One region of the Staphylococcus simiae genome, then DNA from elsewhere that is predicted to be linked to it. Evidence: a T-box and tRNA genes for the amino acid it is inferred to sense, from the RefSeq annotation. Region 1 holds a T-box; the other holds one or more tRNA genes.
The links. The T-box of region 1 lies ahead of serS (serine--tRNA ligase). A T-box ahead of a tRNA ligase gene usually reads a tRNA of that ligase, here a tRNA-Ser.
Positions count from the first base shown of each region.

Region 2: it encodes a tRNA-Ser, which carries the amino acid that the T-box ahead of serS (serine--tRNA ligase) is inferred to sense. The anticodon was not compared.

Region 1 covers NZ_CP071589.1:1,483-14,522, reverse strand. The annotation lists gene J3R86_RS00050 (AzlC family ABC transporter permease) at 1-500, opposite strand, end outside; gene serS (serine--tRNA ligase) at 940-2,226, opposite strand; T-box leader at 2,374-2,566, opposite strand; gene hutH (histidine ammonia-lyase) at 2,645-4,156, opposite strand; gene J3R86_RS00035 (NAD(P)H-hydrate dehydratase) at 4,510-5,322, shown strand; gene gyrA (DNA gyrase subunit A) at 5,380-8,061, opposite strand; gene gyrB (DNA topoisomerase (ATP-hydrolyzing) subunit B) at 8,097-10,031, opposite strand; gene recF (DNA replication/repair protein RecF) at 10,041-11,156, opposite strand; gene yaaA (S4 domain-containing protein YaaA) at 11,153-11,398, opposite strand; gene dnaN (DNA polymerase III subunit beta) at 11,754-12,887, opposite strand.
Region 2 covers NZ_CP071589.1:403,893-424,274, reverse strand. The annotation lists rRNA gene J3R86_RS01810 (23S ribosomal RNA) at 1-1,129, opposite strand, end outside; rRNA gene J3R86_RS01805 (16S ribosomal RNA) at 1,375-2,926, opposite strand; gene recR (recombination mediator RecR) at 3,503-4,099, opposite strand; gene J3R86_RS01795 (YbaB/EbfC family nucleoid-associated protein) at 4,106-4,423, opposite strand; gene dnaX (DNA polymerase III subunit gamma/tau) at 4,512-6,215, opposite strand; gene J3R86_RS01785 (GNAT family N-acetyltransferase) at 6,272-6,793, opposite strand; RNA gene ffs (signal recognition particle sRNA large type) at 7,493-7,762, opposite strand; gene treR (trehalose operon repressor) at 7,839-8,567, opposite strand; gene treC (alpha,alpha-phosphotrehalase) at 8,583-10,232, opposite strand; gene treP (PTS system trehalose-specific EIIBC component) at 10,320-11,747, opposite strand; tRNA gene J3R86_RS01760 (tRNA-Ser) at 12,256-12,348, opposite strand; gene J3R86_RS01755 (glutamate synthase subunit beta) at 12,532-13,995, opposite strand; gene gltB (glutamate synthase large subunit) at 14,014-18,513, opposite strand; gene gltC (glutamate biosynthesis transcriptional regulator GltC) at 18,691-19,575, shown strand; gene J3R86_RS01740 (YibE/F family protein) at 19,669-20,382, shown strand, end outside.

The DNA of each region.
Region 1 (13,040 bases):
ATGGCAAAATCTAAACCAAGCATTTCTGGATTTGAAATATATTTACCAAATATTGCACCTGCAACACACGACACTGTCCAAAATAGATAAGCTGTAATATTTAAACCATGTAACCAGCGATCATTAATTTTTTCTCCTTTTAAATAAGGGGTAATTGCAACTGCAAACGTTTCGTCAGTAACTAATGAACCAAGTCCTACTCTATTCCAGAAACTATATGTTTTATAATTAGGTGCTAAAGACATACTTAATAAGAACATTCTAGAATTGACTATTGCTGTAGTGAGAATAATGGCAGTCATAGGTGTACCAGCAATCACCAGGGCACAGACAATAAATTGTGCTGCACCAGCATATATAACGAGGCACAGTAAGATAATTTCTAAAATACTAAAATTTTGTGAAGCGGCTACAATACCAAATGAAATTCCCACACCTGTATAACCTAGCAATGTTGGAATACATTCTTTAACACCTTGTTTAAATGTTAAATGCGTCATTTATACTGTACCTCCTTTAATTAATTTTTTATTACAATGTAAAAAGAATATACCTAGTCTAATATATGGTTGGTAGATGCGCAATGACTTTAGACTACCGTTTGTGTGAGGTTAGACATACAACCGTCTAAGAATCTTGAATTAATAAGCTTTGAAATTTCAGAATTTTTCGTTATTCGTTTAGACTTACCCTTGTTTATTTTGTTAATATTTGGATGTTATTGTTTGTTTTTTACTTCAATTATTTGGTTACTCCCCTCCCCTATTATTGTATTTATAAATTATCTACCTCATCATTTTTCGTTGTGGCCTTCTTCGCACTTTGACTATATTCTCTCTTATTATCATAACTATAATCACACATAAAAATACTCTTAAAATCATCGACAAATTTATCGATAATTCCAAGAGTATTGAATCAGTTGCTTGACATTAATACTTATTTAATTGGTTTTGAAATTTGAGTTTTACCACCCATAAATGGTACTAATGCATCTGGAATTGTTACTGTTCCATCTTCATTTTGGTAATTTTCAACAATAGCAGCAAATGTACGACCAACTGCTAAACCACTACCATTTAATGTGTGTACTAATTCTGGTTTCGCAGATTTATCACGTTTGAAACGGATATTTGCACGACGTGCTTGGAAGTTTGTACAGTTTGAACATGAACTAATTTCTTTATAGTCATTGTAACTTGGTAACCATACTTCTAAATCATATGTCTTACTTGCACTAAAGCCAATATCACCAGTACATAAAATGACACGACGGTATGGTAGTTGTAACTCTTCTAAGATTGCTTCGGCATTTAAAGTCATTTCTTCTAATGCATCCCAAGAATCTTCTGGTTTTTCAAAGCGTACCATTTCAACTTTATCAAATTGGTGTAAGCGAATTAATCCTCTTGTATCACGACCAGCTGAACCCGCTTCACTACGGAAACATGCAGATTGTCCTGTGAATTTTTCAGGTAAGACATCTGGTTGAATAATTTCATTACGATAGAAGTTTGTTAACGGTACTTCTGCTGTTGGAATCGTATATAATCCTTCTTTTTCTACTTTGAATAAATCTTCTTCGAATTTTGGTAACTGACCAGTACCATACATTGTGTCAGCATTAACAAGTTGTGGTACCATCATTTCTGTATAACCATGTTGTGTTGTATGTTTTGTAATCATATAGTTCATTAAAGCACGCTCTAATTGAGCACCTTCATTTGTTAAATAAACAAAGCGAGCACCTGATACTTTTGCTGCACGATCAAAGTCAGCCATTTTTAATTCTTCTACAATATCCCAATGTGCTTTTGGTTCAAATGTAAATTCGCGAGGTGTACCCCATTTTTTAAGCTCTACGTTATCTTCATCTGATGCACCTTGTGGTACGTCATCACTAATTAAGTTAGGAATACGACAAAGAATTCCTGTCATTTTATTATCTATATCATTTAATTGCTCATCTTTTTTCTTTATGTCATCGCCTAGTGAACGCATTTCAGCAATAACGTCATCAGCATTTTCTTTATTGCGCTTTTTAATAGCGATTTCTTCACTGACTTTATTACGACGTGCTTTCATTTCTTCTGTTTCAGCAATTAATTTACGACGTTGTTCATCTAACTCTAATACGTCATCGACAACTTTTGGATCATCTCCACGTAATTTAATTTTGCTCTTAACTGCTTCAGGTTCATTTCTAAATAATTTTAGATCTAACATTAACCTTCATCCTTTCCCTTTGAATATCTTTTTTATTGGGGGCTAACACGTGATGATACTCTGACAACTGAGACTACTACTTATTCATCTAAGTTGCTTAACTATCACTGCTATTTATTATGACAAATAAAAAAAGACCACATCCCTACAAGGGACGTGGTCTACGCGTTGCCACCCTATTTAACAATTTAGTTATAACTAAATTGCACTTCACTAAAATAACGGTTATGACCGATTGTTCTCATATAGTAGGTAGATTCATATAAATATTGATTCTTGTTCACACTAACCACAAGCTCTCTGAAATCAATTTATTTATATTACTTATCCTACGAACAATAACTTTATTAAGTTATTTTTAATATAGCAAACTACTCTTATATTTTCAAGTGATTCTCTTAGAGTTTATTGCTACTATTTAAATTTCTAATTGTCTGTAAGCATCGTCTCTTAAATATTGTGTTACCGCTTCTATATCTTTATGAAATTGACGATCGTGTGTAATAGCTGGCACTATTTTACGATATTCTTCAAATTTTTGGCGTGTCTTTGGTGATAATTTATCTACGCCTTTTAACTCTGCTGCTTGTAATGCAATAATACATTCAATTGCTAACACACGTCTGGCATTTTCAACAATTTGATAACCATGTCTAGCAGCTGTCGTGCCCATAGAAACATGGTCTTCTTGGTTGGCTGATGAAGTGATGGAATCAACACTCGCTGGATGTGCTAATGTCTTATTTTCAGAAACTAAACTAGCTGCTGCATATTGCATAATCATCGCGCCACTTTGTAACCCTGGTTCAGGACTTAAAAATGCTGGCAAGTCCCCATTTAATTGTGGATTAACTAAACGTTCTAATCGACGTTCTGATACATTCGCTAATTCACTAATACCTAGTTTTAGATGATCTAAGGCAAATGCAATAGGTTGGCCATGGAAGTTACCTCCTGAAATAACAAATGTTTCATTATCTTCTTCAAATATTAATGGATTGTCATTAGCTGCATTCATTTCAAGTTCTAATTTCTCTTTAACATAATTAAACACTTGGAAACTTGCACCATGTATTTGTGGAATACAACGTAATGTATACGCATCTTGTACTCGTAATTCTCCTTGTCTTGTTGTTAATTGAGATTCTGCTAACCACTCTCTCATACGCGCAGCTACATCGATTTGTTCTTGGAAATTACGTACTGCATGTACTTCATGACGATATGCATCTGTAATACCATTCAACGCTTGATGTGTGAGTGAAGCAATCCATTCTGCTTGATAGCCTAAATTTTCTGATTCTATGTAACTAATGACGCCTTGTGCAGTCATCGCTTGTGTACCATTGATAAGTGCTAAGCCTTCTTTAGCTTGTAATTGTAGTGGTTGTCTACCTAATTGTTGTAATACGTGTATACTATCTGTTTCTTCATTTTGATAATATACAGCACCTTCTCCGATTAATGCTAAAGCAAGATGTGATAACGGTGCTAAATCTCCAGAGGCACCTAATGAACCTTGTGATGGTATAACAGGAATAATACGTTCGTTAATAAAGTATTGTAATTGATCCACAAGTTCTACAGTTGCGCCTGAATGTCCTTTTAATAAGGTATTCAAGCGTAAAATCATCATAACAAGTGCTACTTCTTGTGAAAATGGTTGTCCAACACCACATGCATGTGAACGAATTAAATTAACTTGTAATTCATTGTATTGACTAGGATCGATTAACACATCACTAAATAAGCCAAATCCAGTTGTAATACCATAAACAGTTTCTTTATTGTCGATAATACGTTCAACGACAGCTCTACTTTTTTTAACACGTTCAAGTGCTTCATCACTAATTGCTACACGTGATTGTTGTTGTAAAAAACGAGCTATGTCCTCAATTGTTAATGTTTGTCCATCTAAATTCAATGTCATCATAGATGATACCCCCTTGTGATATATAATCTATCACTTTGAAGTATACGTTTTCATTGTTGTAGAAACAATGGTTTCAACCATATTTATACTCTATTATCATACTACTAATGTGATGTGCTAAAGTAATTTAATAATTGTCTTAACTCATATGATGAATGTCACAACTTACCTATTGACGAAACGCTGTTACAGGTATAGTATTTTCTATTGTATTTAATGACTCTATATTATAATGATGCACACAATTGAAGTAGTGCTGCTAAAAGATATAACATAGGACAAACTTCACTTCACGATTACTCACGCGCTAGATGGGTAATGATTACTTTTATAACGGAGGTTATATCATGATGGAAACGTTAGATTCTATTAACATTCCTAAAAGAAAAGAAGATTCACATAAAGGTGATTACGGCAAAATTTTATTAATAGGTGGATCTGCTAATTTAGGCGGTGCCATTATGTTAGCTGCACGCGCATGTGTATTTAGTGGTAGTGGATTGATTACAGTTGCAACACACCCTAACAATCACTCTGCATTACATTCTCGTTGCCCTGAAGCTATGGTCATTGATATTAATGATACGAAAATGCTCACTAAAATGATCGAAATGACAGACAGTATCTTAATCGGACCAGGACTTGGTGTTGACTTTAAAGGCAATAATGCTATCACATTCTTATTACAAAATATTCAACCACATCAAAATTTAATTGTTGATGGTGATGCAATTACAATTTTTAGTAAACTGAAACCACAAATTCCAACATGTCGTGTAATCTTCACACCTCATTTAAAAGAGTGGGAACGTTTAAGTGGTATTCCTATTGAGGAACAAACATATGAACGTAATCGCGAAGCGGTTAATCGCTTAGGTGCAACAGTCGTACTCAAGAAACATGGTACTGAAATTTTCTTTAAAAATGAAGATTATAAATTAACGATTGGTAGCCCAGCTATGGCAACAGGTGGTATGGGTGACACATTAGCTGGTATGATTACTAGTTTCGTTGGTCAATTTGATAGTTTAAAAGATGCTGTCATGAGTGCTACTTATACACATAGCTATATCGGTGAAAATTTAGCTAAAGATATGTATGTAGTTCCACCATCTCGATTAATTAATGAAATTCCATACGCTATGAAACAGTTAGAAAGCTAAAAAGCAATAAAAATAAGACTTCCCTCAATGATAGGGAAGTCTTATTTTTATATATTGTTATTCTTCTTCATTGTCTGATGCTTGTTCCATGTCTTCTTCGACACGTTCCATAAAGTCTTGTCTAATTTCAATGCGTTCATCTGTCTCATCGCCGTCATTACTTTCAATGTTCTGTTCAATGATTTCTTCAGTATGGACAGTATTACCAGGTGTTTGATCTGATACTACAGTTTCACTAATTACATCTGTACCATCTGCAGTATCTTGTTGTTCATTCACTTCTACAACTTCTTCTTCTGGCTCTTCTCTAACTTTTGCTACTGTAGATACAAATTGACCTTCACCTAAACGAATCAAGCGTACACCTTGTGCCGCACGACCATTTTGTGAAATATCAGCTACATCTAAACGGATAATCACACCAGCGTTAGTAACAATCATTAAGTCTTCTTCACCAGATACTGTTGTAATACATACTACATTACCATTGCGTTCAGTAATTGTTGCTGTCTTAATACCTTTACCACCACGATTTGATAAACGATACTCATCTACTGGTGTACGTTTACCATAACCATTTTCAGTAACAACAAGTACTTCATCAACACTATCAGTATGTGCTACATCAAGACCTACAACTTCATCACCTTCTCGAAGTGTAATACCTTTAACACCTGTCGCCGTACGACCTAATGGACGTAATGTTGATTCTGAGAAACGAATTAATGACGCATGTGCTGTACCGATTAAGATATCTTCATCGCCACTTGTTAAGCGTACTGCAATTAATTCATCATCTTCTTTAAATGAAATTGCAATCTTACCGTTTCTATTAATACGTGAGAAGTTGCTTAGTCGAGAACGTTTGACAATACCACGTTTTGTTGCAAATACTAAGAAATCTTCTTCACTTTCCAGATCTTTAACAGCAATCATTGTACTAATATTTTCATCACTATCAAGCTCTATAGCATTAACTACAGGTATACCTTTAGATTGACGTGATAACTCAGGTACTTCATAACCTTTAAGTTTATAAACACGTCCTTTGTTAGTGAAGAATAGCACATTATCATGTGTACTCAATGTTACAAGCTGACTAACAAAGTCTTCTTCCAATGTATTCATACCTTGTACACCACGACCACCACGATTTTGGGCACGATATGTAGAAACAGGTAATCGTTTAATATAGTTATTATGACTAAGTGTAATAACAATTTGTTCTTCTGGGATTAAGTCTTCGTCTTCTAAATCTTCAAAACCACCAAGTTGAATTTCAGTACGACGCTCATCGCCGTATTTCTCTTTGATTTCAGTCAATTCATCTCGAACTAATTGTAATAACACTTCTTCATCAGCTAAGATAGCCTCTAACTCACTAATATAATTTAATAAATCATTATATTCCGCTTCAATCTTGTCACGTTCTAGACCTGTCAAGCGTCTTAAACGCATATCTAAAATAGCTTGAGCTTGTTTTTCACTTAATTTAAAACGTGTTTGTAAGCTTTCCATTGCTACTTTATCTGTTTCAGATTCACGAATCGTTGTGATAATTTCATCGATATGGTCAAGTGCTATACGCAAACCTTCTAAAATATGCGCACGATCTTTAGCTTTTCTTAAATTATATTTTGTACGACGACGAACCACTGTCTTTTGATGTTCTAAGTAGTGTACTAAAGCTTCTTTAAGATTGATTAACTTCGGTCTACCATTAACCAAAGCGATCATATTAACACCAAATGATGTTTGTAATGGTGTTTGTTTATATAAGTTATTTAAAATAACACTCGCATTGGCATCTTTACGAACATCAATAACGATACGTACACCTGTACGTAAACTTGTTTCATCTCGTAAATCAGTGATACCATCAATCTTCTTGTCTCTTACTAATTCAGCAATTTTTTCAATCATACGCGCTTTGTTAACTTGGAAAGGTATTTCTGTAACAACGATACGTTGACGACCACCACCACGTTCTTCAATTTCAGCACGTGAACGCATTTGAATCGAACCTCTACCAGTTTCGTAAGCACGTCTTATACCACTTTTACCTAATATAAGTCCTGCTGTTGGGAAGTCTGGACCTTCAATATCTTCCATCAATTCTGTAATAGAGATGTCTGGGTTCTTACTTAGGCTTAGGACACCATTGATAAGTTCTGTTAAGTTATGTGGTGGTATATTGGTTGCCATACCTACCGCAATACCAGAAGCACCATTCGCTAATAAGTTAGGAAATCTTGCAGGTAAGACTGACGGCTCTCTTTCATTACCATCATAGTTGTCTATAAAATCAATTGTATCTTTGTTGATATCTCGTAACAATTCAAGCGTAATCTTTGTCATACGTGCTTCAGTGTAACGCATTGCTGCTGCACCATCGCCGTCCATTGAACCAAAGTTACCTTGACCATCTACAAGTGGATAACGATAACTAAAATCTTGTGCCATACGTACCATTGCTTCGTATATAGATGAGTCACCGTGTGGGTGATATTTACCCATTACGTCACCAACAATACGTGCCGATTTCTTGTATGACTTATCTGGTGTCATACCTTGCTCATTCAGACCGTATAAGATACGTCTATGAACTGGTTTTAATCCATCTCGAACATCTGGCAACGCACGCGCTACGATTACACTCATCGCGTAATCTAAAAATGATTCACGCATTTCATTGGTTATATTTCGTTCATTTATTCTTGATTGAGGTAATTCAGCCATCAAGAGATCCTCCTTCAAATTTCAGTTCATCTGACTTAGAAGTCTAAGTTGGCATAAACTGCATTATCTTCAATAAATTGTCTACGGTTTTCTACTACATCACCCATTAACATTTCAAATGTTTGGTCTGCTTCTATTGCATCTTCTAATTTAACTTGTAGTAGTGATCGGTGTTCTGGGTTCATAGTTGTATCCCACAATTGATCTGCATTCATTTCACCAAGACCTTTATAACGTGCAATTGACCATTTAGGTGTTGGATTAAGTTCAGCTTTAAGTTTATCTAACTCTCTATCATTGAATACGTAATATTTTTGCTTACCTTGAGTTAATTTATATAACGGTGGTTGTGCAATATAAACATAACCAGCTTCGATTAATGGTCTCATAAAGCGATAGAAGAATGTTAGTAATAATGTTCTAATATGCGCACCATCTACATCGGCATCCGTCATAATGACAATCTTATGATAACGTGCTTTTGATAAGTCAAAGTCGCCACCGATACCCGTACCAAACGCTGTAATCATTTGACGAATCTCATTATTATTTAAAATTCGATCAAGACGAGCTTTTTCAACATTTAAAATTTTACCTCGTAACGGTAAAATTGCTTGTGTTCTTGAATCACGACCTGATTTTGTAGACCCTCCGGCAGAGTCACCTTCGACTAAGAAGATTTCACATTCTTCAGGTACTTTACTTGAACAGTCTGCTAATTTACCTGGTAAACTTGCCACATCTAACGCTGACTTACGGCGTGTCACTTCACGTGCTTTTTTGGCTGCTACACGGGCATGTGATGCCATAATACCTTTTTCGACAATGACACGAGCAACTTGTGGATTTTCATATAAAAATCTTTCAAAGTGTTCTGCAAATAATTTGTCTACAATTTGGCGAACTTCGGAATTACCTAATTTCGTTTTAGTTTGACCTTCGAATTGTGGATCACTATGTTTGATAGATACAATGGCTGTCATACCTTCTCGAGTATCTTCACCTGTTAATCTTTCTTTATCTTCTTTCATGATCTTACTGTTAAGACCATAGTTATTTAATACACGTGTTAATGCTCGTTTAAAGCCATCTTCATGTGTACCACCTTCATACGTATGGATGTTATTAGCATATGTTAATAAATTCGTTGCATAACCAGAATTGTATTGGATGGCAATTTCAACTTCGACATCATCTTTTGACTGATGAATATAGATTGGCTCATCGTATAAAGGCTCTTTATTTTCATTGAGTAGTTCAACGTAAGATTTAATACCACCTTCATAGTGATATGAGTCTTCTCTGATATTTTCTTTATCACGTTCGTCTCTTAGAGTGATTTCAATACCTTTGTTTAAAAATGCTAACTCTCTAATACGTTGTTGTAATGTCTCATAGTTATAAACTTGTGTTTCAGTGAAAATACTGCCATCTGCTTTGAAACGAATTGTTGTACCCGTTACATCTGTTGTACCTACTTCTTTTAAATCAAATTGAGGTACACCTTTTTTGTATGCTTGATGGTATATTGTATCGTTTCTATGAACGTATACTTCTAAATCTTCTGATAAGGCATTAACTACTGATGAACCTACACCATGTAGACCACCAGAAACTTTGTAGCCTCCGCCACCAAATTTACCACCAGCATGTAAAACAGTTAAGATAACTTCTACTGCAGGACGTCCCATTTTTTCTTGAATATCTACAGGTATACCACGTCCGTTATCTGTTACTTTTATCCAGTTGTCTTCTTGAATGATAACTTCAATTTTGTTTGCATATCCTGCTAAAGCTTCATCAATACTGTTATCGACAATTTCCCAAACTAAGTGGTGCAAACCTCTTTCAGAAGTTGAACCAATATACATACCTGGTCTTTTACGAACCGCTTCAAGACCTTCTAGTACTTGTATCTGCCCAGCACCATAATTTTCCGTGTTGTTTACATCTGACAATGCAGTCACCATCGCTTTCTGTTACTTTATAATTTCGCCTTGATTAATACGATACAATTTAGCGTTATTCATTATTTCATGATCAATACCATCTACAGATGTCGTTGTGACAAATGTTTGTACTTTATGTTGAATAGTACTTAGCAGATGTGTTTGCCGTGAATCATCTAACTCACTTAAAACATCGTCTAACAGTAATATTGGGTATTCCCCAACTTCAATATTCATTAGCTCGATTTCCGCTAATTTAATAGACAAAGCTGTCGTACGTTGCTGTCCTTGTGAACCATATGTTTGTGCGTCCATGCCATTTACACTAAAGCCTAAATCATCACGATGAGGTCCAAATAAGCTCATACCTCTTTCTTTTTCTCTTTGCATATTGTCACTCAGTATCGTCATTACTTCTTCAAGTAAGACATTGTCATCTTCAGTTTCATTACTAAGTTTAAGACTAGGCAAATAATTTAAAGAGAGTATCTCTTTATTATTTGTAATGCCGGCATGTATTGGTTTAGCTAAAGTTTCAAGTTCTTTAATAAAATGTGCACGTTTGGTCGTAACCTTTAATGCATATTCTGCAAACTGCTGATTTAATACTTCTAACATCGTTAAATCTGTCTTTTGACCCATTTGCAGTTGTTTTAAGTAGTTATTCTTTTGTTTTAAAATACGTTGGTATTGTGTTAAATCGTTCAAGTAAACAGCAGAAATTTGACCCAACTCCATATCAATAAAACGTCGTCTTATTTGAGGAGAGCCCTTGACGATATTTAAATCTTCTGGCGCAAAAAGAACCACGTTGAGATGACCAATGTACTGCGTTAGTCTGCTTTGCTCTAAGTGATTCACTTTGACTTGTTTACCTTTTTTAGTTATAAACATCGTTAATGGCATTTTGCCATGTCTGTAACTAAGTTCACCTTCTATTTTAGCATACTCAGCATCGAAACGTATGAGTTCCTTATCGTTACTTGTTCTATGACTTTTTGCTAATGCCAAGGTATAAATTGATTCTAATAAGTTTGTCTTTCCTTGTGCATTTTCACCGATTAGGATATTAACATCAGGATGACAGTTAAGTGTAACTTCCTCGTAGTTACGATAATTTTCTAATTGGAGTGTATTTAACTTCATTGTTCACCTTGATGAATGATTAAAAAAGCACCGGTATCTTCAGGCAATTCAGGGATATCTATACGATCATTATGTTCTAATTTTTTACCACGACGAGTTTCTCGTACCCCATTGATCAACACTTCAAAGTCTTGTAAAAACCATTTTGCTTGACCACCTGACTCTATAATACCTTCTGTTTTAAGAAATTGACCTAAATTAATGTCGCCTTCCACTACAACTTGTTGAACCAAAATAATCACTCCGTTTCTTTGTATGTCATCAATATATTATACCTTTTTTTGACACAAATTTCATTTAAAATAGCGTTTGAAATCGTTTACTTATTGATAATTAGTTTGAATTTGACATTAGCTTCTAAATTTTCAATATCACTAGTGATAAATAAGTAATCATACACACTTTATCAGTGTGATTTTACATTTGTATGTTTTTGACATTTTAAAGGGCTTTTTAGCGTGTTTATTTATTTTACGTTCTATTTATCGATTTATATAAATTATTTTTATATCGCAGCTCTAAATGGCTTATAAGAGTAAATTAAAAAAAGAGTTAGGACAAAATTAATTACGTCCCAACTCTTATCTTTGGCTAAATCTAATATGTTCTAATTGGTAAAATCAATTGAGTGACTGAATCGTCACCTTTTGGTTTTAAGATAAATGGTTTCATAGTTCCGAAAAATTCTACGTCAACTTCATCATTATCAATGGCTTTAAGTGCATCCATCATGTATTTAGAGTTGAAAGAAATTTTTAAGTTACCGCCTTCTACATCATTAGCATTAACTTCTTCTTTCACTGTTCCAATTTCAGGTGAAGTTGATGATAATTCAACAACATCATTTCCAGTACTTAATTTAATAACATTGTTGCCACCTTCTCTTGCTAATAATGACGCACGATCAATAGCATGGTAAAATTCACCGTTATTTATACTTAATTTAATTTCATAATTTTCAGGGAATAAGCGCGTTGTATCTGGATAATGACCTTCTAATAAACGTGAAATAAAGTTGACATTACCTACTTTAAATAGCACTTGGTTCGAAGCGAAGAAGATATCAATTTCATCTTCATTATCAGACATAATTTTATTAAGTTCAGCTAAAGCTTTACCTGGAATGATGACATTTTTATTTTCAGAAGCATCTTCCAATTGCAATTTCCTTACAGCCAAGCGGTGTGAGTCAGTCGCTGTGCATATTAATTCATTATCTTGTATAAGCCAGTTTACACCTGTTAACACCGGGCGTGTTTCTGAGGTGGACACTGCAAAGTTGGTTTGTGCTATGACATTTTTTAATACTTTTACTGATAATTGAATCGCATCATCTCTTGAAACTTGTGGTAATAATGGGTATTGGTCTGGATCTAATCCACTTAAATTAAATTCAGAATGACCTGATGTTATTAACGTTTGAAATTGTTCATTTGTAGATAATTTAACGTCTTTACCAGGTAATTTTTTAATAATATCGACAAAGAAACGACCAGGAAGTACTACTGAGCCTGTTTCTGTTATATCAACTATATCCTCACCATCAACAGTTTTAGGAATAGTGATTTCAATTGATATTTCTGAATCTGATCCAGTTAAGATAACTTCATTATCTTTGGCATCAATTTTAATACCAGTCAAAATTGGTAATGTTGTTCTTGGTGATATTGCTTTTAATGTGTCATTTAATTGATTAATAAAATAATCACGTTTAATTGAGAATTCCATCATTAAATAAAACTCCTTCCAGTCGTTTATATATAATTATATAGGTTTTAAGTTCTTAGTAATAGTAGTAGGTGCTGTGGATTGGTGGATAAGTCTATAAAATCCACGAATAGCAAAGTTATTCACATGTGCATAACTTGTGTATGATGTGTACAA
Region 2 (20,382 bases), 410 kb from region 1:
TTAAATGATGGCTGCTTCTAAGCCAACATCCTAGTTGTCTGGGCAACGCCACATCCTTTTCCACTTAACATATATTTTGGGACCTTAGCTGGTGGTCTGGGCTGTTTCCCTTTCGAACACGGACCTTATCACCCATGTTCTGACTCCCAAGTTAAATTAATTGGCATTCGGAGTTTGTCTGAATTCGGTAACCCGAGAAGGGCCCCTCGTCCAAACAGTGCTCTACCTCCAATAATCATCACTTGAGGCTAGCCCTAAAGCTATTTCGGAGAGAACCAGCTATCTCCAGGTTCGATTGGAATTTCTCCGCTACCCTCAGTTCATCCGCTCACTTTTCAACGTAAGTCGGTTCGGTCCTCCATTCAGTGTTACCTGAACTTCAACCTGACCAAGGGTAGATCACCTGGTTTCGGGTCTACGACCAAATACTAAACGCCCTATTCAGACTCGCTTTCGCTACGGCTCCACATTTACTGCTTAACCTTGCATCAAATCGTAACTCGCCGGTTCATTCTACAAAAGGCACGCCATCACCCATTAACGGGCTCTGACTACTTGTAAGCACACGGTTTCAGGTTCTATTTCACTCCCCTTCCGGGGTGCTTTTCACCTTTCCCTCACGGTACTGGTTCACTATCGGTCACTAGAGAGTATTTAGCCTTGGGAGATGGTCCTCCCAGATTCCGACGGAATTTCACGTGCTCCGTCGTACTCAGGATCCACTCAAGAGAGACAATATTTTCAACTACAGGATTGTTACCTTCTTTGATTCATCTTTCCAGATGATTCGTCTAATATCGTCCTTTGTAACTCCGTACAGAGTGTCCTACAACCCCAACAAGCAAGCTTGTTGGTTTGGGCTCTTCCCGTTTCGCTCGCCGCTACTCAGGGAATCGATTTTTCTTTCTCTTCCTCCGGGTACTAAGATGTTTCAGTTCTCCGGGTGTGCCTTCTGATATGCTATGTATTCACATATCGATAACATGACATAACTCATGCTGGGTTTCCCCATTCGGAAATCTCTGGATCAACGCTTACTTACAGCTACCCAAAGCATATCGTCGTTAGTAACGTCCTTCATCGGCTTCTAGTGCCAAGGCATCCACCGTGCGCCCTTAATAACTTAATCTATGTTTCCGTTAGGAAACGCGTTATTAATCTTGTGAGTGTTCTTTCGAACACTAGCGATTATTTCTTATGAATTCAAGCTTATTTAAAACTCTTTATTCACTCGGTTTTGCTTGGTAAAATCTATTTTTACTTACTTATCTAGTTTTCAATGTACAAATGAATGTTAATAAACATTCAAAACTGAATACAATATGTCTACGTTATTCCGCATCTTCTAAAAAGATGTTCCGAATATATCCTTAGAAAGGAGGTGATCCAGCCGCACCTTCCGATACGGCTACCTTGTTACGACTTCACCCCAATCATTTGTCCCACCTTCGACGGCTAGCTCCTAAAAGGTTACTCCACCGGCTTCGGGTGTTACAAACTCTCGTGGTGTGACGGGCGGTGTGTACAAGACCCGGGAACGTATTCACCGTAGCATGCTGATCTACGATTACTAGCGATTCCAGCTTCATGTAGTCGAGTTGCAGACTACAATCCGAACTGAGAACAACTTTATGGGATTTGCTTGACCTCGCGGTTTCGCTGCCCTTTGTATTGTCCATTGTAGCACGTGTGTAGCCCAAATCATAAGGGGCATGATGATTTGACGTCATCCCCACCTTCCTCCGGTTTGTCACCGGCAGTCAACTTAGAGTGCCCAACTTAATGATGGCAACTAAGCTTAAGGGTTGCGCTCGTTGCGGGACTTAACCCAACATCTCACGACACGAGCTGACGACAACCATGCACCACCTGTCACTTTGTCCCCCGAAGGGGAAGGCTCTATCTCTAGAGTTGTCAAAGGATGTCAAGATTTGGTAAGGTTCTTCGCGTTGCTTCGAATTAAACCACATGCTCCACCGCTTGTGCGGGTCCCCGTCAATTCCTTTGAGTTTCAACCTTGCGGTCGTACTCCCCAGGCGGAGTGCTTAATGCGTTAGCTGCAGCACTAAGGGGCGGAAACCCCCTAACACTTAGCACTCATCGTTTACGGCGTGGACTACCAGGGTATCTAATCCTGTTTGATCCCCACGCTTTCGCACATCAGCGTCAGTTACAGACCAGAAAGTCGCCTTCGCCACTGGTGTTCCTCCATATCTCTGCGCATTTCACCGCTACACATGGAATTCCACTTTCCTCTTCTGCACTCAAGTTTTCCAGTTTCCAATGACCCTCCACGGTTGAGCCGTGGGCTTTCACATCAGACTTAAAAAACCGCCTACGCGCGCTTTACGCCCAATAATTCCGGATAACGCTTGCCACCTACGTATTACCGCGGCTGCTGGCACGTAGTTAGCCGTGGCTTTCTGATTAGGTACCGTCAAGATGTGCACAGTTACTTACACATATGTTCTTCCCTAATAACAGAGTTTTACGATCCGAAGACCTTCATCACTCACGCGGCGTTGCTCCGTCAGGCTTTCGCCCATTGCGGAAGATTCCCTACTGCTGCCTCCCGTAGGAGTCTGGACCGTGTCTCAGTTCCAGTGTGGCCGATCACCCTCTCAGGTCGGCTATGCATCGTTGCCTTGGTAAGCCGTTACCTTACCAACTAGCTAATGCAGCGCGGATCCATCTATAAGTGATAGCAAGACCATCTTTCACTATTGAACCATGCGGTTCAATATATTATCCGGTATTAGCTCCGGTTTCCCGAAGTTATCCCAGTCTTATAGGTAGGTTATCCACGTGTTACTCACCCGTCCGCCGCTAACATCAGAGAAGCAAGCTTCTCATCTGTTCGCTCGACTTGCATGTATTAGGCACGCCGCCAGCGTTCATCCTGAGCCAGGATCAAACTCTCCATAAAAATTTATGATGTTTGATTAGCTCATAATACTAAATAATGTTTGTAACTTAATGTTACGTTTTTGGAATTAACGTTGACATATTGTCATTCAGTTTTCAATGTTCATTTCTCAACACAAGAATTAATTATAAACGTTATTAATCTTCAAGTCAATAACTTTTTAAAATTAATTTTGATTTTATTCAAATTGTTTTGTTGTGCTTTTGTTCGCCTCAACAAATACATACTATACAGGCTTCTAGCATACTTAACAACAGTAAAATTTACACTTTTAACACTATTAAAAATACACCTGAACGCAAAAACCGAACTTATATAACAGATATAAGTTTATAGTATGTTTTAAAATGAAAATCATCACTTGCACTTATGTAAAAATCGTCTATATCGCTATAAATAGGAACTTTAATAATTTTTAATTATTTTGTTGTTTGCTATAAATAATTTTATAGTTCCTACTAACCCTTTATATTAACAGTCTATATTAAGCTTAATTATCATTTCATACTATTATATTCCAATGAAAAAAGCTGTCATTTCTATAATTAAAATAGAAACAACAACTTATTTTACTTTCTACATTTCAGTTCTTCCAGCTATAGCTTTTGATAAAGTTACTTCATCTGCATATTCTAAATCTCCACCAACAGATAGCCCTTGTGCTAATCTTGTTACTTTAATACCTATAGGTTTAACTAATCTCGAAATATACATTGCAGTAGATTCTCCCTCTAAATTAGGATTCATTGCTAAGATTAGTTCATTTACTTCATCACTTTTCAAGCGTTCTATCAATGAAGGAGTATTAATATCTTCTGGGCCAATGCCGTCCATAGGTGAAATCGAACCATGTAGAACATGATACAAACCTTTATATTCTCTCATTTTTTCCATAGCTATAACATCTTTATCATCTTCAACAACACAAATCACAGATCGATCTCTTTGCTTATCCTCACAGATATAACACGGATCATTCTCAGTAATGTGTCCACATACACTACAATATGTTAGTTCTCTTTTTACATCTACTAATGCTTTAGCGAATTGTACAACGTCGTCTTCTTTCATATCTAAAGTATGAAAAGCCAGACGTTGGGCTGTTTTTGGACCAATGCCTGGCAATTTCATAAAACTATCAATAAGTTTTGATATAGGTTCTGGATATTGCATCTACAATCACATTCCAGGAATATTTAAGCCTTGAGTATGCTTACCTAAGCGTTCTTGAGTAAGTTCATCAGCTTTATTCATTGCTTCATTAGTAGCTGCCAATACTAAATCTTGTAGCATTTCAACATCTTCAGGATCTACTGCTTCTTCTTTAATCTCAACATCTACAACTTCTTTGTGTCCAGTTACTGTAACTGCAACCATGCCACCACCAGCTGTACCTACAATACGCTCTTCTTTAAGCTTTTCTTGTTCTTGAGCCATTTTCTTTTGCATTTTTTGCATTTGTTTCATCATTTGTTGCATATTTCCGCCACCGCGCATATATTTTTTCCTCCTTGAAATTCATACAGTTTTAATAAAAATATGATGTTTATTACATTATACATACGATTATATCGCTTGTCATGTATCACTCTTCATCTATTATATTTACAGTTTCTTCACCAAATAAATCTTTTGCTTTTTGTGCAACATCTTGTTGTTCACTACTATCATTACTATTATCATCGCTGTGATCTTGTTTACGTGATTGTATATATTCTGAACGCACCCTTAACCATTGATCTGAAGGCACACCAACCACTTTGACATTTTTATTTACAATATTACAAACAACGCTTTCTATATTACTGCGTTTTTCATCGTCCTTATTCACAATTTCACAGTGAATTTCCTCTTCAAATTTCACTAAGACATGATCTTCACTTGCTGCAACTGGTTCTGAATTTTGTAATAAGCTAACTAATGACTTCTTATCATTATTTTTAGCATGATCAACAACATCTTGCCATCGATCTTTCAGTAATTTAATGTCTTCTTTATTTGCTTTATCTAAAACTTTAGCAATTTGTTGCATTGAAAAAGCATTTTTATTCCTTTGCAATGATCTTGTTGGCTTTTTACTTGTCTTATTATTACTAGTTGCACTTGTACCTTGCGCTTTTAAAGCTTTAAGCTCTTGTTCTAATTGTTCCATTCTTTGCAACAATACATCACTATTCGGTTGTTGAGCAATGTGTGTCACATCATTAGATTCAATACCAACTACCGGCACTTGTTTTTTTATAAGTTCTGCAAGCTTAACTAACAATACTTCAAAGTGAACATTTTGATTTACACTGAATCTAATTGATACCAACGTATCATTTATACTATCTATCATTTGATAAAGCATATTTAAATCTAACGTCATCAATGCATCATAATCATTTTCTTTGTCAGCTGTCTTATTCATAATTGTATCTCTAACAAAATAGATCATATCATTAATAAGTCTATTCACTTCTTTTCCTTCAGCGATAAAATGGTGATATCTTTGGAATGCTGCTTGAACATCCCCTTTAACTATTTCTTCAAATAACTGATTTAATGCTTCGTCATGAACACTACCAGTTACATTTAAAGCGTCTTGTAGAGTTAAATGTCCATCTCCAAATGCAATTGCCTGATCCATAATACTTAAAGCATCTCTCATGCCACCTTCTGAAGCTTTAGCAATAAACTCTAATGCATTATTTTCATAATCTAGATGTTGTGCATCAGCGACATATCGCAACCTTTCTACAATTTGGCTTATACTAATCGCTTTAAAATCAAAACGTTGTGCCCTAGAAATAATAGTTGGAGGTATTTTATGTGGTTCAGTAGTTGCCAAGATAAAGATAGCATGAGCTGGTGGTTCTTCTAAAGTTTTTAGTAAGGCATTAAATGCACCTGTTGTTAACATATGAACTTCATCAATAATATATACTTTATATTTTGATTCACTCGGAGCATATTTAACTTTATCTCTAATATTTCTAATTTCATCTACACCATTGTTACTTGCAGCATCAATTTCAATAACATCTGAGTTAGTTCCCTGAGTGATACCTGTACAAATCGCACATTCATTACAAGGTTCCCCATCAGTGCTATTCAAACAATTTATCGCTTTAGCAAAAACTTTCGCTATACTTGTTTTTCCAGTTCCTCTCGGTCCACTAAAAATATAGGCATGCGATTGTTTGTTTTTTGATATAGCATTTTTCAATGTTTTTGTAACATGTTCTTGACCAACGACATCATCAAAACTTTGCGGTCTATACATGCGGTATAAAGCTTGATAGTTCAAGTTAGCACCTCCATAAACAATTACTTCTTATTATATCACGTTATAACTTACTTACCTCAAACTAACTGTTGAGGAATTTTAATAACACCATGAGGCGGATTATCTAAATGATCCCATAAAAATTTAACTAATATATTCTCATGATCTTCTGATTGAATGTCGTAGTCTTGCGCATTATCATAACCTAATTTTGAGAAGTATTCTAAATTATTTCTTACAATAATCGTACTATACTCTTGTGATTTAGCTCGTTCTTCAACTGCACTCATCAAACTACTGCCTAATCCTTGGCCACGCAAATCAGGTTTTACTGATAACGATGCAACTGCAAGCGCATAATAAGTTTGTATCTCACTAACAATTTCTACTTCAATTAATAATACGTGACCAACTACTTCATTATTGTCATTCTTAGCAATAACTTCCAATTCAAAATTATATAAGGGAGATTTTCTTAAATATTTAACTTTTTTTCTTGCCTGCCAACTCGTTTCTGGAGTTTCATTAAAACTTTCTTCAATATTATCTAGAGAAGTATCATAGTCAAGTTCAGTTAATGTACTTAAATATATTTGCATAATTCCTCCGAAAATTACTTTTCTAATATTCATTAATTTATAACTTTTAATATCGTATGATAATTGTATTATATTCAATACAACTACACTACCATTATTTATCCAACACTTTTAATTTATAATTAATGTATTACCATAGACTATTTATTGCTATAAGACTATTCAAATTCTCTTTTACTACACAATTAATATTGGTTCTCTATTCTCAGGACTGATAAATAAAAAGTGAATAATTTAAAATATAAATTATTTTAAAGCCGAGACTCCTGAGGTAGGGACCCAACATAGAGAAACTGTGAAACAGTTTCTACAAGCAATGAAAGTTGGGCAACAGTGCTAGTCGAAGACCGGGGCCCCAACACAAATAAACTGATTAATCAGTTTATACAAACAGTGCAAGTTGGGCATTGGGGCCCCAGCAAAGAAAAATTCTGTCAACAGAATTTTTACTATAATGTGCAAGCTGGGGTGTGAGGCAAAAAATTAATTATGTATCAGTCCATTTTGGGAGAGAACCTTAATATTACTTGTCCTCGTCGCACAAGTATATACTCACATATTTCTACTGCAAATATAAAAAGCTACTCATCAATATAATAGCAATCAAGTATACAAAATCCTTGTTAACTATTAAAGAGAGTAGCTTTCATTATATGTCGTTATCATACTTTATTTAAATGTTAAATTAAAAATTAAAAACCGTGCACCTTTAAATCGAACGTAATTCACAAACGTTACCGAAGTCGTTAGCTAAATCTCGGCAACCCTACGGCACATATGATGATCCACTTAATGCTGCTTCCGTCAGGACCTGACATGGTTCATGGGTTCATATTGCATAGGACCGAAATCTTCAAACACTACGTGCTCCGGGCAGACTTCACAAAAATACGCCCTCAATAAAGGAATTAAGTCTCGCATAAAGCGGATTTCGAGTACAGGGAACCGCTACCTCCCCACCTAGCACGGCAAGATATATCTTACTATATTTATATAGCGAATTGCAAGCATAAAACCTTTAGAACATTAACTTTAAAATTCAATTTTATTTAGTACGTCTTCTAGAAAATTCATTAAATTTATACTCAGTTGCTATATGTTTAGAAATATTATATTGAAATTGAGTGGTGTCTTCCAAATAAACAATACTTCTCACTGTAGCACAATATGCTGGTTCAACTTGGCCAAACAATTTATATTCTTGATCTGAAAATGGTTCAAAAGTAATAGCTTTATTAGAATAACTAATCGCTAAATATAAATCATGTTCTAAATAATGATATATAGAATCTTCTGCAACATCATTTCCAATTGCTTTAACAATACTCTGTAGAAAATAATCTTCATCGACGATTTTAACATGACCATTAATTTTTCTAGTTCGAATAATATGAATAAGTGCTTCATTATCCGATATAGCTAGCTTGCGTTGAACTTCTGGCACTTCATAAGCTTTAATAACTTCATTGACTATAATTTCTGTTGTATACATTATATTTAACTCAGTTTGCATTTCTTTAAAACTAACTAACTCAGAAAATGGGAATTCCGTCATACCTTGATAAATCACTAAAGAACCTTTGCCGTGAATTTTTTGAATCATACCATCCAAGACGAGTAAATCAAGTGCTTTACGCACAGTTTCCCTTGATGATTCGTAAGTTTGCAAAAGATCATTTTCAGAAGGAATTGAACTACCATAACTATATTTTCCATTAATAATATCTGCTTTTAATGTTTCATAAATTTTAATGAATTTCTTTTGCTTCATTATATACAAACTTCCATGTTATTTATTTTCCGATAATGTTTCAATGACAATTGCACCGTAACCACTAATCGAATTTTCTTCTATTATACCTTCTTGGATAACTATATCCCCATTTAAGTCAACATCTTCTGGAATTATGACACTTTGTGCTGAAAAGTTAGCGACTACAGTCCAACAACGATTGTCAAAATAACGATCATATATAAACAAATCATTATGATTCATGTGACGTGGAATAATATTTCCATAAGTAATAATGTCGTATTGATGTCGTAAGTCAATTAATTTTTTATACGTATATAAAATTGAATCCTTATCTTCTATTGCTTGTTCAACATTAATTGTAGGATAATTACGCGCAACTTCAATCCAAGGTTTCCCTTCTGTAAATCCAGCATTGATATCTGCAGACCATTGCATGGGTGTACGTGAATTATCACGTGATTTTTGTCCGAGAATAGCCATGATGTAATCTTCGTCATATCCTTTTTGTTTCATATTTTGATATGCATTTAAAGATTCAACATCTCTATATTGATCGATAGATGTAAAATGAGGATCAGTCATACCAATTTCTTCACCTTGATAAATGTAAGGTGTCCCTTGCAGCATATGTAGCGTTATTGCCAGCATTTTAGCACTTTGCTGTCTCAATTCTTCTGTTGTATCATTACCAAACCTTGATACAACTCTAGGCTGATCATGATTACACCAGAATATCGCGTTCCATCCGCCACCTTGATAAATTCCAGTTTGCCACTCCATCAAAATAGTTTTTAGTTTATGAAAATCTAGTTTAGCATTGCTCCATTTTTCACCATTGACGTAGTCTACTTTTAAATGATGGAAGTTAAATACGCTATTTAATTCTTGACGTTCTGGATTGGTATATTTAATACAATTATCAATTGTTGTAGATGACATTTCTCCAACCGTCATCATATCTGTATCACCAAATGTTTGACGATTCAATTCATGTAGAAACTCATGAACTCTAGGACCATCAGTATAAAACTCTTTACCTATATTAGTAGAATCTTTAAATTCATCTTTAGAAATTAAATTAATAACATCAAAACGAAAACCATCTACACCAAAGTCTATCCAATGATTGACAATATTATACAATGCTTGTCTAACTTCTTTATTTTCCCAATTTAAATCAGCTTGAGTGACGTCAAAAAGATGTAAATAATATTCATCCGTAACAGGATCATATTGCCATGCATTGCCCCCAAATTTTGATTCCCAGTTAGTTGGTGGGCCATCTTGAGATTTACGGAAAAAATAAAAATCTCTATATGGATTATCTTTCGCTTTTTTGGCTTCTTTAAACCAATGGTGTTCTGTAGATGTATGGTTAATAACGATATCTAACATTACTTTTAATTCTCTTTTGTGTGCTTCTGTTACTAATAACTCAAAGTCTTCCAACGTTCCAAAATCTTCATTTATTTTTAAATAATTACTAATATCATAACCATTATCATTCATTGGAGATTCATATACAGGCGTTAACCATATATAGTCAACACCAAGGAAAGCTAAATAGTCTAATTTTTCAATAATACCTTTAATATCCCCAATACCACTTCCAGTCGTATCATTAAATGACTTCGGGTAAATTTGATATACGACTGATTTTCTCCAATCTTGATTTTTCAACACGCTAATACCACCTTTTCTTAATATATAGTTATAAAATAAGGGACGCCCGCATAGTATATGAACGCCCCTTTAAGTTATTTAATTGTGTTAATCTTCAACGATTTCTTTCGCTTTTTGTTTACTAAAATTAGATAAGATAATCGTTAAAATACATGGCACTATCATAGCAATGATTGTCACTACAATATATACTAACCAATATTCTTTTTGGATTGAAATAAATGCTGGTACCCCTCCAACACCTACACTGCCAAGAACTTTATTCATACCAATAATCGCACCTAAGACACAAGAAGTCGAAATAGCTGCAACGAATGGATATTTAAGCGGTAAGTTAACACCAAACATAGCTGGTTCAGTGACGCCTAACATACCAGAAATACCAGAAGTTAATGCTAATCCTTCTTCTTTAACCATTTTACGACGTTTATAGACATACCATGCTCCAAATGCCGCTGACCCTTGGCAAATATTAGAAATTGCGACGATTGGCCATAAATATGTTCCACCTAAACTACTTCCCATAAGTTGGAAATCTACAGCTAAAAACATATGATGTAAGCCTGTAATAACAAGTGGCGCATATAATAAACCATAAAGCGCACCACCTAACCAACCTGCATGTTGGAATACAAACGTAACCCCAGTTGTAATACCTGTACCAATGATTAAAGCAATTGGTCCAATAACGATAAATGATAAAAAACCTGTTACTAGCAGTGCAACTGGACCAACTACTAACATTTTAATAGAATCATGAACGACTTTATTTAATGCTTTTTCTAATTTAGCTAATACATAAGCCGCAATAAGTACTGGCAATACTTGACCTTGATAATTCAACTGTTTAATTTCTAAACCAAATAAATTCCAAGTTGGTATATGACCTTTACCAATATCATATTGTGACACTAATTGAGGATGCATTAAAATCAATCCTAAGACTAAACCTAGTATCGGACTTCCTCCGAATACTCTCATACTACTCCAACCGATTAAAGCTGGTAAGAAGATAAATGCTGTACTAGCAATTACATTAATAATATTTGAAATATCTGCAATTTGTGGGTACATCACAATAAGTTCTTTAGGACCAAATAAGCCCTTCATAGTCAAAATATTGTTAATCCCCATTAACAACCCTGCAGTTACAATCGCAGGTAATATCGGTATAAAAATATCACCCAACAATTTAATTAATCTTTGGAGTGGGTTACCTTTTTGTGCAGCTGCAGCTTTAGCATCATCTTTCGACGCCTCAGACGTTCCAGTTTCCTCCACAAATTGTTTATATACTTCATCAACCGTACCAGGTCCAATAACAATTTGATATTGATGATCAGCTTTGAATTGTCCTTTCACTAACGGATTATCACTCAAAGCCTCTTTATCTACTTTACTATCATCTTTCAAAACTAAACGTAGCCGTGTTACACAATGCGTTGCTGTTTCAAGGTTCTCTTGTCCTCCAATAGCATCAACAATGGCTTTTACATCTTGTCTTTTTACAGCCATATCCTTCACTCCCTTAATGTCTTAGTGAAAGTATAACTTGTCTAGACAAGTTGTGTAAAGGCTTTCACAATATTTTCTTATATCTTATTTATATATTGTGACAAATTGCCATATTCCATATAATTGTTTCAAGTCGCATCTAACTTTATTGAACTAACAATTCGCTGCCCCTATAATTGTGGCATTTTTAATAATATGAAAACACAACTTTAGCAGTGTAGGAATAGCAATTTAATAATGTTTTTGTTAATTATTTAAAATAACAACCTTTAAATAACTAAGCATTGTCAAACTATAATGATAACCTAAAAATAGAGCACCATAATTTCGAGACAATAACAACAAAACTCGTAAAATAAGGCTTTTCTAGTTTTTAAGACTGATAAATAAAAAGTGAATAGTTATGTATTAGTCCAATTTGACAAAATATGCAAAATAAAAAAAGGTAAATACTCAACGTATTGAGCACTTACCTTCATTATATAAAATATTATATATTTAAAATTAATGGCGGAGGAAGAGGGATTCGAACCCCCGCGAGCCGTTAAGCCCCTGTCGGTTTTCAAGACCGATCCCTTCAGCCGGACTTGGGTATTCCTCCTGAACACAAATAATATCATATATTAGCGTTATTTAAATGTCAATATAATTTTTAATCTATTCTTTACATAATGAAATTGAAAATTAACAAATGACGTTAAATAATTCATACACTACATCATATATCATCATCTTGTCCACCATCGACCACTAATCCTAAAAATTTACTGTAGTTATTTATAGATTAAACTAATACTTTAGACGATAAGTATTGATTTACAGCCTTAGCTACACCGCGCCCCTCTTTAATAGCCCACACAACAAGACTTTGTCCTCTTCTTGCATCGCCTGCAGCAAAAATTTTGTCTTCATTTGTCTGATAATCTGTATCATTCGCTACAATTTTATTGTGTTGCGTTTTGATATTAAATGCACGCGGTACCATTGTTTCTGTTCCTTCAAAACCAATCGATAACAATACTAAATCAGCTGGCCAAAATTTCTCTGTTCCTTCCATCATAACCATACCTTGGTCACTTTGTTGTAATATTTGAGTGTAAAGCCCTCTTATATGACCCGTATCATCGATATCATAACGCATCGTTTGAACACCATAAGCTCTGGGTTCTTTGCCGAATTTAGCCTGATATTCTTGATGTGCATAATCCATTTTGAATACCGGCATCGCTAATGGCCATGAATTATTTTCTTTAAAAGTAATTGCCTCTGGTAGCTTAGTATACTTATTAAACTGAACGATTGATTTACAATTTTCTCTTAATGCTGTAGCAACACAATCAGCTCCAGTATCACCTGCACCAATGATAATTACATTTTTATCTTTAGCCGTAATGGTAGTATCTGTTATTTCTCCATTTAACAATTGTGTTTGTTCAGTTAAGTAATCCATCGCAAAATGAATACCCGCTCCCATGCGCCCTTCTAGAGGTAAATCTCTTCCTTTTTGTGCACCAGTGCATAAAATAATGGCATCATATTGTTGCTCAATCTGATCTTTGTCAATATCTACCCCAATTTCCACACCGGTTTCGAAGATAATACCCGCTTCTTCCATCAAACGAATACGACGACGAACAACTTCTTTATCTAATTTCATATTAGGAATACCATACATGAGTAACCCTCCCGCTTCTCTTGCACGTTCATAAATGGTAACTTGATATCCTAAATAATTTAATTCTTCAGCTGCTGTCAAACCTGCAGGTCCACTACCAACTATTGCTATTTTTTCATTACGACGACGCTTAGGAAATTTAGATTTGACCCAATTGTTATCAAAGGCTTCATCGATGATTGTTCGTTCTATTCCTTTAATCGCTACCGACTCACGATTGATCTTCATTACACAAGCATTTTCACAAGGTGCCGGACATACACGTCCTGTAAAATCTGGAAAATTATTAGTCTCACTTAAACGTTCATATGCTTGTTTAAAATCTTGTCGATATACTAAATCATTCCATTCAGGAATATAATTACCAATTGGACAACCAATCGTTTCACGTCCGAATAATTGTCCAGTTTGGCAAAACGGTGTACCACAATCCATGCATCGTGCACCTTGAATAGAGGCATCATCTTTAGTAAATCGTTGTTGATAAGCTTGATGATTTGTCAAACGATCGACAAGAGATAATTCTGATAAGTACTGTTTGTCATACTTCATAAACCCTTTAAATTCACCCATATGATTAACCCCTATTCTTTAATACACAATCGCTGGTCGTTGTGTGTGATTAATTACTTTACTATCATCATAAAATGCTGCTAAAGTTGCTTCATCTTCATTACTATTTAAAGACTTGTGTAATGCAATTTTTTGCATCATTAATTGATAATCTTTAGGTATTACTTTAACGACATAACGCTCAATGTGATTGAATTTTTTTAATATATCAATTGCTTTAGTACTATTTGTTTGCGCAATATGTTCTTCTAACATTCCTTTAATCAATAATTTCTCTTCATTATATTTAATCGTAGTCATTAATAAGGTATCTAATTGATTTTCTCTAATAAAAGTTTCTATATCTGAAGGTATAATGTAAGCTACGCCACCACTCATACCTTGCCCGAAGTTTTTACCAACATCTCCTAATATTAAGACGTGACCGCCAGTCATGTATTCAAGCCCATGATCCCCTATACCTTCAACTACTACATCTGCCCCACTATTTCTAATACAGAATCTTTCTCCAGCTTTACCATTAATAAAAGCTTTCCCACCTGAAGCGCCATAAAATGATACATTACCTGCAATAATTTCATTTTGTCTTTCTTCAAACGGTGCTTTAACGATGACTGTTCCACCTGACAATCCTTTACCGACATAATCGTTAGCATCTCCTGTATGATGTACTGTTAAACCTTTCGGTGCATATGCTGCTAAACTTTGTCCTGCATGCCCATTCGTATAAATATTGATGGTATTTTCAGGTAAACCTTGCTCACCATAACGTTTAGTAATTTCACTACCAGTAATAACACCAACATCTCTTTGTTCATTATTAACAGTAAAAGTACCAGTATAACGTTGTCCTGCTGCTATATATGGTTTGGTTGTTTCATATAATTGAGTTAAATCAAAGCCTATATCTAAATGATGATCTTGCTTAATTACTTTAGTATTTGTACCTTCAAAATTTTCAATGAGTCTTTCAACTCGTAATGAAGCTGCTTTACTATGCGAATCAATTGTCGTTGATTTTTGTAATAAATCCGTACGTCCGACTAGTTCCTCAACACTTCTTAATCCTAAAGAAGCTAATATTTCTCTTAATTCTTGTGCTATAAAATGCATAAAATTAACTACGTGCTGTGCTTTACCTCTAAATAAAGCACGTAAATCTTTATTTTGTGTTGCAACTCCAACTGGACATGTATCTTTGTGGCAGACACGCATCATAATGCAGCCTAAGACTACAAGTGGTGCCGTTGCAAAACCAAATTCTTCCGCTCCAAGCGCACAAGCGTACGCTACATCTTTACCGGTTAATAATTTACCGTCTGTTTCTAACTTAACGCGACTTCTTAAATCATTAAGTTTTAATGTTTGATGTGTTTCTGCTAATCCGATTTCCCATGGCACACCCGCATGTTGAATGCTCGTTTTTGGTGACGCTCCTGTTCCACCGTCATAGCCACTGATAACAATTTTATCAGCAAATGCTTTCGCTACACCTGACGCAATTGTACCGACACCAGTTTTAGATACTAGTTTCACGGCAATATCAGCGTCTTTATTAGCATTTTTCAAATCGTGAATTAATTGTGCTAAGTCTTCAATGGAATAAATATCATGATGAGGTGGTGGTGATATCAAACCAATACCTGGTGTCGATCCTCTCGTTTTGGCAATCCACGGATAAACTTTGGTACCAGGCAATTGACCACCTTCACCTGGCTTAGCACCTTGAGCTACTTTAATTTGAATTTCTTTAGCGTGTTGTAAGTAATCACTTGTCACACCAAAACGACCTGATGCTACTTGTTTAATCGCACTCACTTTATTACTACCATCTACTTGAACTTCATAGCGTTTAGGATCTTCTCCGCCCTCACCACTATTACTCTTACCACCAAGTTCATTCATAGCTTGTGCTAATGTTTCATGTGCTTCTGCAGAGATAGAACCATAACTCATCGCCCCAGTGTTAAACCTTTTAACAATGTCACTAATTGGTTCTACTTGATCAATATCGATAGGATGACATGGTTTAAATTCTAATAGGTGTCTAATATGGTCTTTACGACTATGGTTTACAGCTTGAGAATAGTCTTTAAACTTAGCATAATCATTGTCTCTACATGCATGTTGTAATAAAAATATAGTTTGTGGATTAAACGCATGATGTTGTCCTTGTTGACGCCATTGGAATGTACTTCCTGATTCTAAAAAGTCTTTACCACTTTGTTGTCGAGCTTTATTTTCTGTATCGATTTGTTCGATAGATAAACCAGATAATTTAGATTGGGTGCCTGTAAAATAGCGATTAATAACTTCATCTGATAAACCAATAGCTTCAAATATTTGTGCTCCTTGATAACTTTGCACCGTAGAAATACCCATTTTCGCCATAACTTTAATAACACCTTCAGACAACACATCAGTATATGTCTTAACATTAGCACTAACATCGCCAGGCAATTGTTCTGTCAACGTCATATGTTCAATTGTTCGTTGTGCTAAGTATGGGACAACAGCATTAGCTCCATATCCTAACAAGCAAGCAACATGATGCACTTCTCTAGTTTCACCAGATTTAGCAACTAAACTAGTATCCATACGTAAATTTTCCTTAATAAGTAATTGATGAATATGACTAATTGCTAACAACATAGGCATAGCATATGCTTTGTCATCTACTAGTCCACTATCATCTAACACTAATATTTGTGCACCTTTAGTCACAGCTCGAATTGCGGATTCACCTAATTGATTTAAAGCTTCTTCCAATGAACCATCATATAACGTTGATAAATAAGTCGTATTAAACGTTTGGTGATCAATACTTTCAATATGTTGTTCGTTCAATACTGGACGTTTCAACTGGATTCTATCTAGCACATGCTCATCTGGATTAATTAAGTTACCTTCTCCTCCTAAGTATGACAATTCACTTGTTACTATTTTTTCTCGATAAGCATCAATAGGTGGATTGGTAACTTGTGCGAATAATTGCTTAAAATAATTAAATAGTGATTCCGGCTTATCATTTAATACCGCAATTGGAGCATCATAACCCATCGCTCCAATTGGATCTTTTTTAGATTCTACTAATTCTTGCATATATTTATTGATATCTTCTTTAGTGTATGCAAATTGACGTTGTAATTTAAATAATGTCTCATTTGACCAATCTGACGCGCGATATTGTATACTTTCAAAGTCAAATCGCTTTTTATACTTTTCAATCCACGCTTGATAAGGTAATTCGTTAGCTATACGTGTCTTCAAGTCATTATTTTCAATTACTTTATGCTCATTAAAATCAACTAATAATAACTTTCCTGGATTCAGTTGACCTTTAAATGCCACATTACTTTCTGGAACATCAACGACGCCTACTTCTGATGAAAAGACAATAAAGTTATCTTTAGTAATCGTATATCGACCTGGTCTAAGACCATTTCTATCTGTTAAGGCACCTATTTTGTCTCCATTACAAAATGAAATCATCGTTGGACCATCCCATGGTTCCATCAAATAACTATAAAATTCATAAAATGCACGAACATTGGCATCATTCGACTTATTGTATAGCCACGGCTCTGGAATAAGGAGCATAGCTGCTTTTTCCGGTTCCATAGATAATGACAAAAATTCTAAAGCATTATCAACAATGGCAGAGTCGCTACCATCTTCATCAACAATGTTAAATATTTTATGTTGATCTTTACCAAACACAGTATTGATTAACTTATGCTGACGCGCCCTCATCCAATTGACATTACCTTTAATGGTATTAATCTCCCCATTATGCATTAACAATCTATTTGGATGTGCTCTTTTCCAACTCGGAAACGTATTCGTACTAAAACGCGAATGTACTAATCCCAATTTCGATTGATATAACTCATTAGATAAATCTAGATATAACTTTTTAATTTGGTCTGAGCGTAACCACCCTTTATAAACAATCGTCTTATGAGATAAACTTGTAAAATACAGTTCTAAATCATTTGTTGTCGTATAATATTCTAACTGCTTTCTAGCTAAAAATAATTTTTTAGTTACATCAGTAATATTGCTAATATCTATAAAAACTTGTTGAATGACAGGCATCGTCTGTGCAACGTGTTCAGCAATAGCTGTTTTATTGACAGGTACATCTCTAAAGCCCAATATCTTAAGACCTTCATTTTCAAAATATTGATGAAACATTGATTCATGAGTTGAGCCTTTAATTCGTTCTTTAGCAAAAAATAATCCTACAGCATAGTTTCCTTCACCAGGAATTTTAAATTCTGTAATATGTTGTTCAAAAAATTCGAACGGAATTTCAGTCATGATGCCTGCACCATCACCAGTCATTCCATCTGCTCCAACCCCACCCCTGTGGTCTAAGCGTCGTAACATTTCAAGAGATTTATCAATAATGTCGTGAGACCTTTTATTATCCATATTCGCATAAAAACCAATACCACAGGCATCATGTTCCTCACGATAATCATATAAACCTTTAATTAACTTGTCATTGTGCATGATGCGCACTCCCCTTTTTTAGAATATTCTGATATTAGTTATTAATGATAATTACTATAATCTAAAAAATTGATCTGTTCAATATATAAAATAGAAGATATCATTCTAAAAAATAGATTAATCAAAGATGAAATTGGTATAATAACGTGTAAACATACTATTGTTATGGAGGTATTTATGGAAATTAAACAATTGCGCTATTTCGTTGAGGTAGCTAAGCGCGAACATATTTCTGAAACTGCATTAGAATTGAATATCGCACAATCTGCCATTAGTAGACAAATTACTTTACTCGAACAAGAATTGAATGTCGCTTTGTTTCAAAGACAAGGAAGAAATATCTCGCTTACATCTGAGGGGAAATTATTATTTAATGAGGCATTAACGATATTAGATCATCTAGATACGACAATAGAACAATTTCAAAATCACGGATTAAGTAAACATAAAAGTATTTATATTGGCTACGAAGAGAGTGATGTATCAATGATGTTATTACCACTTATACAATCATTTCATTTACAAAACGATACACATATCATACCTAATTTAATGACACAGGATACTATTATCGATCAAGTATTAAATGGCAATATTGATATAGGCTTTACTGAATTGAACTATGATATTAAAAAACACAAATCCATATACGTGTTACCTTTATTCGAAGAACATTTTCACTTATATGCACCATCAGATGATCCAATCACCTTATCAACTCATCCGCCATTAATACAATTCGAAAATAGTCACATGTATACGTTATATTCAGTTACACCATCAGTAAAAAAGCAATTACAATCATTTACTAAAACAGATATTTATACAATTAGTAATAAACAGTTAGCCCAATATATATTAAAACAAAAAAATGGCTATATCATTTGTCCTAAACAAATTTCATTGCCTAATTCTCAAGATTGGGTAAACATTACTTTAGAACATACTGAATTAAAAAGAACAATCTGTGCTATCACCAAAGAACCTTATGTTAAAAGTGATATAGGTATTTTATTAACTTTAATCAAACAACTGATGACTAAAACATCAACTTTTTACTAATAATCGCTTGTGAAAATTAATATTAATATTTTTGAATTACAGCTTTTAAGGGCGTATAATCAGCATATTACTAAAAGAATTGAGGTTTTGTTATTGCAACAAAGACATTTTTTTACGAAGCCTTATAATATTATTATTGTCATTTTTTGTATTATTTATATTTGCAGTATTATTTTCACTTTATTTAACACTTCTTTGTACAATCAACCTATAGGAAAAGTAGAACAAGTGAAGCATCTGTCAACAACATCAATAACAGATGACCAACATAATCATGACACTAAATACAAAACGCAATTGACATTAAAAATATTAAATGGCCATTTCAAAGGACAAACAACTAATATAGAACATGATTACGTCAAATCTCAAGCAGACTCTGAAGCCTTTAATAAAGGAGACAAAGTATTACTGCATATTTCTGATAAATTGATCGATGCCGATATTATTGAAAAGAAACGAGATACATTAACTGTAACAATAACAGGTTTATTTTTATTAACTGTTTTAATAGTAGGACGTAAAGTAGGATTACAATCTATCTTATCGTTAATGATTAATACAATTGCCGTACTAACAGCTATTTATATACATAACTCGTTTAGTAATACGAATTTATTCTTGCTAATGACAATGGCAATGATTTGTTCAACAGTTATCACCTTATTGCTTGTCACTGGTTGGCATGCACGTACTGTCATTACTATTATCAGCACAATTGCAGGTACAATGTTAGCTATCGGGCTCACTGAATTAGTAATTACGCTCACTGGTGGTCAAGGTATTAAATATGAAACAATGAATTTT